Spirosoma aureum: one gene and its partners. The protein of the gene in region 1 interacts with the protein of each later gene in a pairwise test. Links are inferred from orthologs where the notes say so. Each region holds a gene or a part of one and is shown in the gene's direction. Other genes may lie near its edges. The genes, in order: G8759_RS00435, ftsA and ftsZ.

Region 1 (3,016 bases):
ATCCGCTCCAGCTTGGTTTCCCAATCGTCGATAACATTGGTTTCGTAGCTGGGTAGCTGGTTCGAGCGTAGATAAGCCGGAACATGGTGATTGGCTATGCCAGACAACCGTCCGATATTGATACCCGCTTTCTGAGCCAGTTCGGGGCTACCCGACAGGAAAATGAGTTTTTTGTCGAGAAAAGCACTGTTTCCCGTTTCGTAGATGTAATTCAGAAGCGCATCACGGGCTGAGTTGATGTGGTTCGGAATGGAATCCTTCGTAATCGGGATGTATTTTGTACCCGAGGTCGTACCTGAGGTTTTGGCCAGGTACAGGGGTTGACCTTTCCAGAGCACATCAGGTGTACCAGCCAGGATCTGATCAATGTAAGGTTTGAGATCTTCGTAATCGCGTACGGGAACCGCTTGCCGAAAATCGTCAACCGTTTGTATATCCCGAAAGTGGTGAATACGGCCAAACACCGTGTTGCGACCACCTTTAACCAACTCCTGCAACCAATGTTGCTGAGCTTCGGCGGGTTGATACATCCACGACTGCTGCCTCTCTACGACCCATTTAGCCAGTGGCTTACTTACGACTGAGCGAATTCCCATAATGATGCAAAGTTACGAAAACAGTTGGCAGTCTTCTGTAAGGGAGTTTGTAATGGGTAGGAGCAACACAGGTTTGATAGTCAATCTTGATTAATTGGTGCAAACGAAGGGTCGAAAATTGCTAACTGTTCTGATTGTCATATAAAAAAAGCAATACTGTATTTACATAGCATCGTTGTTTCTCTTGAATAATCCATATTTTTGCAAACCTTTTAAAAACGGTACTTGTAAAAAGGAACAACAGCTAACCAGGAATGGGACTTTTCAATTTTTTAACCAGCGACATTGCGATTGACCTGGGCACGGCGAATACCTTGATTATTCACAAGGATCGGATTGTGGTGGATGAGCCTTCGATTATTGCAATGGACAAAGCCAGCGGAAAAGTGCTGGCCATTGGCCATAAGGCCATGCAAATGCACGAAAAGACCAATGAAAATATTAAGACGATTCGCCCGTTGAAAGACGGCGTAATTGCCGACTTTACTGCCGCCGAACTGATGATTCGGGGCATGATCAAGATGATAGATACCGGTAGCAAACTGTTTTCACCTTCGCATCGGATGGTTATTTGTATACCATCGGGGATTACCGAAGTGGAAAAGCGCGCTGTTAAAGACTCTGCCGAACATGCCGGGGCGAAGGAAGTTTACATGGTGCACGAACCAATTGCAGCCGCAATTGGCATCGGTATCGATATTACACAGCCGAATGGTACCATGATTGTCGATATTGGAGGTGGTACTACCGAAATTGCCGTAATTGCTTTATCAGGAATTGTCTGCGAACAGTCGATCCGGATTGCCGGAGACGTTTTCACCCGCGATATTGTCGATTACATGCGTCGGGAACACAACCTGCTCATTGGCGAACGCTCGGCTGAACAAATCAAAATGGAAGTTGGCTCGGCATTGCCCGAACTCGACAACCCGCCCGCTGATTACGAAATCCGGGGTCGTGACTTAATGACCGGTATTCCGAAAGAAATTAAGGTTACCTACAGCGAAATTGCCTACGCTCTCGACAAATCAATTTCAAAGATTGAAGAGGCTACGATGAAGGCGCTGGAAATTTCGCCACCGGAACTTTCTGCCGACATTTACACGAACGGTATTCACCTGACGGGGGGCGGTGCCCTGCTGCATGGTCTCGACAAGCGGCTGGGCGCAAAAACCAAGCTGCCCATTCACGTGGCCGATGATCCGCTCAAAGCTGTTGTAAAAGGTACGGGCGAGGTGATTAAGAATCTGGACATGTACAGATCTGTTCTGATTAGTTAAGTTTTTGGAATGTAGCCTGGGCTTTAGTCCGGATAACCGAAAGCTGGATTGTAGCTGGTATTTTGTCTCTACAACCTGGCCTTTGGCTACCCGACAGCGTCCAGGCTACATTGTTAAGATGTTCCCCACTTTATGGGAGAGTTAGTCGACTTTTTTATTCGAAGCCGAAACTTCATCTTGTTTGTGTTGCTGGAAGTATTCTGCTTCTATTTTATCATTAACACAAGCAATTACTGGAGCGTGACCTATTTCAACACATCGAACCGGTATGCGGCTCAGGTGTTGGCGTGGTCCAACGCGGCCAATGAATATGCTCGTCTGCGGCAGGTTAATGCTGACCTGGCCATGGAGAACCAACGGCTCAATACTCAGTTAACGCAATTACTGCAAAGTAAGCCCGCGTCTCCAAGAGAGTATCTGGCCGACTCGGCTTTTGCCGACCGGTTCAAGTACACTGTTGCCAAGGTGATCGACAATACAACCCAGTTCGCTAACAACTACATCACGATCGATAAAGGTACTGATGATGGAATCCGGCCGGGTATGGGCGTGATTTCGCCAACGGGTATAGTCGGCAAGGTAAAAGTCTGTAATCGACATTTTTCGGTCGTTACGTCGATCTTACATTCTGGGTTTCTGGTGTCTTCGGCTTTAACAAAAGCCGACGAAATTGGGACGGCGAGGTGGGATGGCGTAGACCCGAGCCTGATCAAGCTGAATGACATTTCGCTGACCAAGACGGTTCATAAAGGTGATTCGGTCGTTACCTCGGAGCGTAACTCTACGTTTCCTCCGGGTATCCTGGTCGGGTATGTCCGAACAATGGGCATCCAGCCTAATCGGGTCTTTCATGATATTACACTTAATCTGGCCACCAATTTTGGTAGTCTGGCCTTTGTGTATGTCGTCGAAAATCGCCTGCAGGCAGAGCAGGAGCAGTTAGAAAAACAAGTTGAAACAGAGAAATAGTAAGCAGTAAGTAATGGGCATTTGGCAGTGAGAAACTGGCTGATTGCCGACTATCGACTGCCCACCGCCTACTACAAGATGACTTTACGCGAAATTCTGTCTACTGCGTTTTTATTTTTGCTGTATCTGGTATTGCAGATCCTGCTGGTGCGGAATTTGGTGCTCTTTGAT
Region 2 (2,999 bases), 8.6 Mb from region 1 along the record:
AAATATCTGGATAACGACTTAGCTTATACACAGATGTTTTCTACCTTTAAATCAATCAAGAAGTGGTTGTTCGCAATCGGAGGGCTTTTTGTTCTATTTATCTTGATTGCTTTTACCGAAATTCGGCATAAGCAGAAACGAGTTAAAGCGGTTGTTGTTCATATCGATCAGGTCGATGGACATTCTTTCCTGACACGACGGGATGTTACAGGTTATCTGACCAATGGCGGAGCAGATCCGGTTATCGGTAAAGAATACACGGAGATTGACTTCCATCAATTGGAAGAGCGGTTGCGGCAACATGGTTTAGTCAGAGATTGTCAGGTTTTTCGTGATCTCACGGGCGACCTGCTCGTCTCGATCGAACAACCTCGGCCAGTAGCCCGTTTGATGGCTTCGGGTGAGGGCGTCCGAACGGTATCGGGACAATATGTAAGCGAAGAAGGACGGTTTTTTCCAGTTTCGATGAATTATTCGGCCCGCGTACCTATGTTAACAGGCAAATATTTTGCCAAAAATCGTTCGCTGGCGAGCGAACGGAATCGGCCCCTGCTGGAATTGCTGAAACGAGTCCATGACGATCCGTTTTGGCGAGCTCAAATCGCTGAATTATCAGTAGATGAGCAGGGGGAGGTGATAATGTGGCCGCAGATGGGCAACCACCAGATTGAAGTAGGACCACCAACCGATCTGGAGGCCAAGCTGAAGAAACTGAAATTATTTTATACGGACGTTCTACCGGCAAAAGGGTGGGACCGATACCGCAGGGTGAGCGTCCAATACAGAAATCAAATCGTGTGCGAATGACGACGACAAGCATTGGCGACAAAATTGTAGTAGGCCTTGACATCGGTAGCACAAAAGTATGTGCAGTGGCAGGCCGGGTAGTCCGAAATAACAAAGATCAGGAAACGCTCGAAGTGCTGGGCGTTGGAGAAACACCACTGGCAGATGGTGTTACCAAGGGATCGGTGGTGAATGTTAATAATACGGTGAGTGCTATTCGGCGGGCTGTAGCAGAAGCATCGAACCAATCGAATCTGAATATCCACCTGGTTAATGTAAGCTTTAGTGGAGCTCATGTTTTATCTGTCAAATCGAGCGGCAGCATCACTCGTTCGTCGTCGGGCGATGAAATTCAGGTTGAGGATATTGATCACCTGCTTAGCGATATGTATCGCACATCGATTCCGGCCGATAAAGAGATCATTCATGTGCTGCCAATGGATTTTGTGGTCGATGGCGAAACAAACGTCAATCAGCCCGTTGGTCGGAATGGCGTTAAACTTGGTGCTGATTTTCAGTTGATTACGGCTCAAGCAAATGCGGCCCGGAATGTTCGCAAGTGCATCATGCGGAATAATCTTCAGCAGGAAACAATGATGCTGTCCCCTCTGGCATCGGGGCTGGCAGTACTGACTGATGAAGAGAAAGATGCTGGTGTTGCGCTGGTCGATATTGGAGGAGGAACTACCGAACTGGCTATTTATTATCGGGGCGTATTACGGCATGTTGCGGTATTCCCCTGGGCAGGTAATAGCCTGACTGCCGATATTCAGTCGGGTTGTAAAATCATGCCTGACCAGGCCGAACAACTGAAAAAACGGTTCGGTAATGCTGATCCATCTGAATACAACATTAATGAAGTGGTGGCTGTGCCTGGTTTGAGTAATCGCAAACCGAAAGATGTTCTGCTAAAGAATGTAGCCGTCATAATTGAAGACCGGTTGCGTGAAATTGCAGCTCTGGTGCAGGCTGAGGTCATTCGGGCCGGGTATGAAGGTAAATTGCTGGCCGGTATTGTGCTGACTGGTGGAACTGCTCTTGTGCCAGGTGTTGAACATATTTTCAGCCGTGTAACCGGTACAGAAGCAAAGGTTGGCTATCCAGAACATCTGGAACCCAACGGGCGGGCCGATTTAGTGGGTGATCCCGCTTATGCGACTGCCGTTGGTCTGGTATGGGCAGGCTATAAAACTATAGACAACCGCATCTCGTTCATCAGCGATCCGGCTCGGGCAGCATATATCGAAGAACAAACACCTGCACCTGTTCGGCCACCTTATCACAATCCAGTACTAAGCGGTCGTGATAAACCACTCGAGAAAGAACCGCCTAAAAAGGAAAAAGGATTCTTGAGTTGGCTTAAGGAAGCGCTACAGCCAATTCGGGGTAGCGAAACCGACCCTTATTAGCGGGTTAGGGCTCAACCGGTGTCAGGCCGGTTTAATCGTATACAGGCAGTTTTGTTAATTTACACAAAAAGACACCACCGAATAAGATGCTTAGTCAGGGCTATAGATTCGAAATACCAGACGATAATCCAACAATAATCAAGGTTGTGGGCGTAGGAGGCATGGGAGGTAATGCCGTCAAGCATATGTACAACCTGGAAATGAAGGATGTAAACTTTGCTGTTTGTAACACGGACCGGCAGGCGCTTATGAGTAACCCTGTGCCAACCAAGTTACAACTGGGCGATGGGCTGGGCGCGGGAACGGAGGCTAAGGCTGGTGAAGATGCTGCTCGTGCTAGTATCGAAGAAATTCGAAACCTGCTGGCTCCGCCTACCAAGATGGTGTTCATCACGGCGGGTATGGGTGGTGGTACGGGTACGGGTGCCGCTCCCGTAGTGGCCGAAGTGGCCCGCGAAATGGGATTGTTAACGGTAGCCGTTGTAACCGCCCCCTACTACTTCGAAGGCACAGATAAGAAAGAGCAGGCTCGTGAAGGTATTGAGAAGCTTAAGAAAAGTTGTGACACCGTGCTGGTTGTTCTGAACGATAAGCTGGCCGAATTGTATAGCGAACTTACTTGGACGGATGCCTACGCTCATGCTGATGATGTATTGGCTAACGCGGTGAAAAGTATCGCTGAAATCATCACAACACAAGGTGATATCAACGCGGATTTTGCCGATGTTAAGAAAGTCCTTGAAGGAGCCGGTCAGTCAGTGATGGGATCTGCCGAAGCGGGTGGCGAAGATCGGGCGCTTAATG
Region 3 (3,220 bases), 8.6 Mb from region 1 along the record:
GGCAGGTAATAGCCTGACTGCCGATATTCAGTCGGGTTGTAAAATCATGCCTGACCAGGCCGAACAACTGAAAAAACGGTTCGGTAATGCTGATCCATCTGAATACAACATTAATGAAGTGGTGGCTGTGCCTGGTTTGAGTAATCGCAAACCGAAAGATGTTCTGCTAAAGAATGTAGCCGTCATAATTGAAGACCGGTTGCGTGAAATTGCAGCTCTGGTGCAGGCTGAGGTCATTCGGGCCGGGTATGAAGGTAAATTGCTGGCCGGTATTGTGCTGACTGGTGGAACTGCTCTTGTGCCAGGTGTTGAACATATTTTCAGCCGTGTAACCGGTACAGAAGCAAAGGTTGGCTATCCAGAACATCTGGAACCCAACGGGCGGGCCGATTTAGTGGGTGATCCCGCTTATGCGACTGCCGTTGGTCTGGTATGGGCAGGCTATAAAACTATAGACAACCGCATCTCGTTCATCAGCGATCCGGCTCGGGCAGCATATATCGAAGAACAAACACCTGCACCTGTTCGGCCACCTTATCACAATCCAGTACTAAGCGGTCGTGATAAACCACTCGAGAAAGAACCGCCTAAAAAGGAAAAAGGATTCTTGAGTTGGCTTAAGGAAGCGCTACAGCCAATTCGGGGTAGCGAAACCGACCCTTATTAGCGGGTTAGGGCTCAACCGGTGTCAGGCCGGTTTAATCGTATACAGGCAGTTTTGTTAATTTACACAAAAAGACACCACCGAATAAGATGCTTAGTCAGGGCTATAGATTCGAAATACCAGACGATAATCCAACAATAATCAAGGTTGTGGGCGTAGGAGGCATGGGAGGTAATGCCGTCAAGCATATGTACAACCTGGAAATGAAGGATGTAAACTTTGCTGTTTGTAACACGGACCGGCAGGCGCTTATGAGTAACCCTGTGCCAACCAAGTTACAACTGGGCGATGGGCTGGGCGCGGGAACGGAGGCTAAGGCTGGTGAAGATGCTGCTCGTGCTAGTATCGAAGAAATTCGAAACCTGCTGGCTCCGCCTACCAAGATGGTGTTCATCACGGCGGGTATGGGTGGTGGTACGGGTACGGGTGCCGCTCCCGTAGTGGCCGAAGTGGCCCGCGAAATGGGATTGTTAACGGTAGCCGTTGTAACCGCCCCCTACTACTTCGAAGGCACAGATAAGAAAGAGCAGGCTCGTGAAGGTATTGAGAAGCTTAAGAAAAGTTGTGACACCGTGCTGGTTGTTCTGAACGATAAGCTGGCCGAATTGTATAGCGAACTTACTTGGACGGATGCCTACGCTCATGCTGATGATGTATTGGCTAACGCGGTGAAAAGTATCGCTGAAATCATCACAACACAAGGTGATATCAACGCGGATTTTGCCGATGTTAAGAAAGTCCTTGAAGGAGCCGGTCAGTCAGTGATGGGATCTGCCGAAGCGGGTGGCGAAGATCGGGCGCTTAATGCTATTGAAGCAGCCTTGAATTCTCCCTTGCTCAATGACCATGACATTCGCGGAGCGAAACGTATTCTGCTTACGATTTCGTCGAGCCGGGAACATGCCATGAAGCTGAAAGAGCAAATGGCTATCTCAGAACACGTTGCCAAGAAGATTCAGGCCGAAGCCCGAATGTTTAAATTTGGCGCTATTACGGATAAAAACCTGGGCGATAGTTTGCGGGTAACAATTATTGCGGCTGGTTTCGATAGTACGAATGCACTGATGGAGCAGCTTAAAGGACCAACGAGTCCTGAAGCTGAGCAGCAGCCTGAAGTGGAAGAAGTTTCGGAGCCTGACACAACACTTGTCGATGTTCTGGATCAGGAGTTGCCAGCAGACGAATTAGTGCCTGTTGAGAGCGAACCCGAGGAAACTACACCTGAACCGGTAGGGATTACCACAAAAGTTGATGAACGTCAATTGACGCCTACAGGGCTCAATGGGGCAACTATCGTTCGCCCTGAACCGATAAATGGCTTCCGGCCAACCCATGATGACAATGGGGGTACGCTGGTTATGGATGACGAAGAACGGCATGATGATGCTGACCTGATTAAACGCACAATTGACGCGTTTGTTAAAGGGCAGTATTCGGCTTCTGATCTTGATCGCCCAGCGTTCGAACGGAACAAAACCGTGCTTTACTCAACACCGATGTTGCCCGAAAATGAATTCGTGCGCTCGAAGTTGAATGATTAAGCAATCTTATCTTTATACAAAAAAGGGCTTCCATCAGGAAAGCCCTTTTTCTTTGCAATAATTAACCAAAACAGCGAAAGGCAAGAGCCTGTGACCTATACGGACGTAAAAACTAACTTACTGGCCCATGCTGACCCCGAACGGGCAAAAACTTTGGCGTGGTTTTTTAAAACCAAGCCCGGTCAATATGGAGAGGGCGATCAATTTCTGGGGCTTTCTATGCCGCAGCAACACAGTATAGCCAAACAATACCTGCGTCTTCCAATGGATGATGTCGAACAATTACTCCGTGAACCATTTCACGAAATGCGGATGACCGGGCTCTTGATCTGGGTCTATCAGGCCAGAAAAACAAGTTCGATAGAACAGGAAGTCCTGATGGATCGATATGTGGCGAATCGACGTTACATCAACAACTGGGATCTGGTTGATGTCACTTGCCCGCATCTTGTTGGTCGGCCCTTGCTCCAGAATGATCGGTCTGTCTTGTATGAACTGGCTCAGGAAGATCATTTGTGGAGTCAGCGGATTGCTATTGTTTCGACAATGGCTTTCATTCGGGCGGGTCAGTTTGCCGACACATTTGCTATTTCGGAGGCTTTATTGGCCCATAAACACGATCTGATTCACAAAGCAGTGGGCTGGATGCTACGTGAAGTTGGTAAGCGTAATGTAGATGCACTGGAGGAATTTTTGCACGATCATGTTCATCAAATGCCTCGTACGGCACTACGCTATGCCATCGAAAAATTTGAGCCAGCCCGACGAAAGTATTATCTGACCTTATAGATGGGAGATTGGTCAATGGTCTTCGTATCTTTACGCCCCATATTGGCACTGTCAACTAAAAACCGGCCTGTCTGACAGCAGGCTATCAACTGTAAACTTAGACTATGTCTTGGTTCGTCCGAAAAGATAAGGGTATTCAAACCCCGACCGAAATGAAACGGGAGGCTCCCGACGGTCTGTGGTATCAATGCCCAAACTGCAAAAAAGCAATGCATACCCGTGAGCA

Evidence for each region.
Region 2: the proteins of G8759_RS00435 (region 1) and ftsA interact in binary tests that used the Escherichia coli proteins (3 or more experiments, as listed by UniProt). The link is inferred for Spirosoma aureum from one-to-one orthologs.
Region 3: the proteins of G8759_RS00435 (region 1) and ftsZ interact in binary tests that used the Escherichia coli proteins (3 or more experiments, as listed by UniProt). The link is inferred for Spirosoma aureum from one-to-one orthologs.

What each region holds. Positions count from the first base shown.
Region 1 is NZ_CP050063.1:113,411-116,426, reverse strand. Bases 89-2,863 are described here. They hold G8759_RS00435 (rod shape-determining protein), read left to right. Parts: upstream 89-850; coding sequence 851-1,876; downstream 1,877-2,863. Other genes in these bases: mreC (rod shape-determining protein MreC), read left to right, coding at 2,009-2,845; G8759_RS00440 (GH3 auxin-responsive promoter family protein), read right to left, coding at 89-596. Outside these bases: more of G8759_RS00440, read right to left, coding at 1-88; G8759_RS00425 (hypothetical protein), read left to right, coding at 2,924-3,016. UniProt on the Escherichia coli protein: Forms membrane-associated dynamic filaments that are essential for cell shape determination. Acts by regulating cell wall synthesis and cell elongation, and thus cell shape.
Region 2 is NZ_CP050063.1:8,702,769-8,705,767, reverse strand. It holds ftsA (cell division protein FtsA), read left to right. Parts: upstream 1-803; coding sequence 804-2,195; downstream 2,196-2,999. Other genes in the region: ftsZ (cell division protein FtsZ), read left to right, coding at 2,282-2,999; G8759_RS34865 (cell division protein FtsQ/DivIB), read left to right, coding at 34-807. UniProt on the Escherichia coli protein: Essential cell division protein that assists in the assembly of the Z ring. May serve as the principal membrane anchor for the Z ring.
Region 3 is NZ_CP050063.1:8,701,020-8,704,239, reverse strand. The notes cover bases 1-2,979. They hold ftsZ (cell division protein FtsZ), read left to right. Parts: upstream 1-753; coding sequence 754-2,205; downstream 2,206-2,979. Other genes in these bases: G8759_RS34850 (DNA alkylation repair protein), read left to right, coding at 2,296-2,979; ftsA (cell division protein FtsA), read left to right, coding at 1-667. Also shown: more of G8759_RS34850, read left to right, coding at 2,980-2,994; accD (acetyl-CoA carboxylase, carboxyltransferase subunit beta), read left to right, coding at 3,099-3,220. UniProt on the Escherichia coli protein: Essential cell division protein that forms a contractile ring structure (Z ring) at the future cell division site. The regulation of the ring assembly controls the timing and the location of cell division.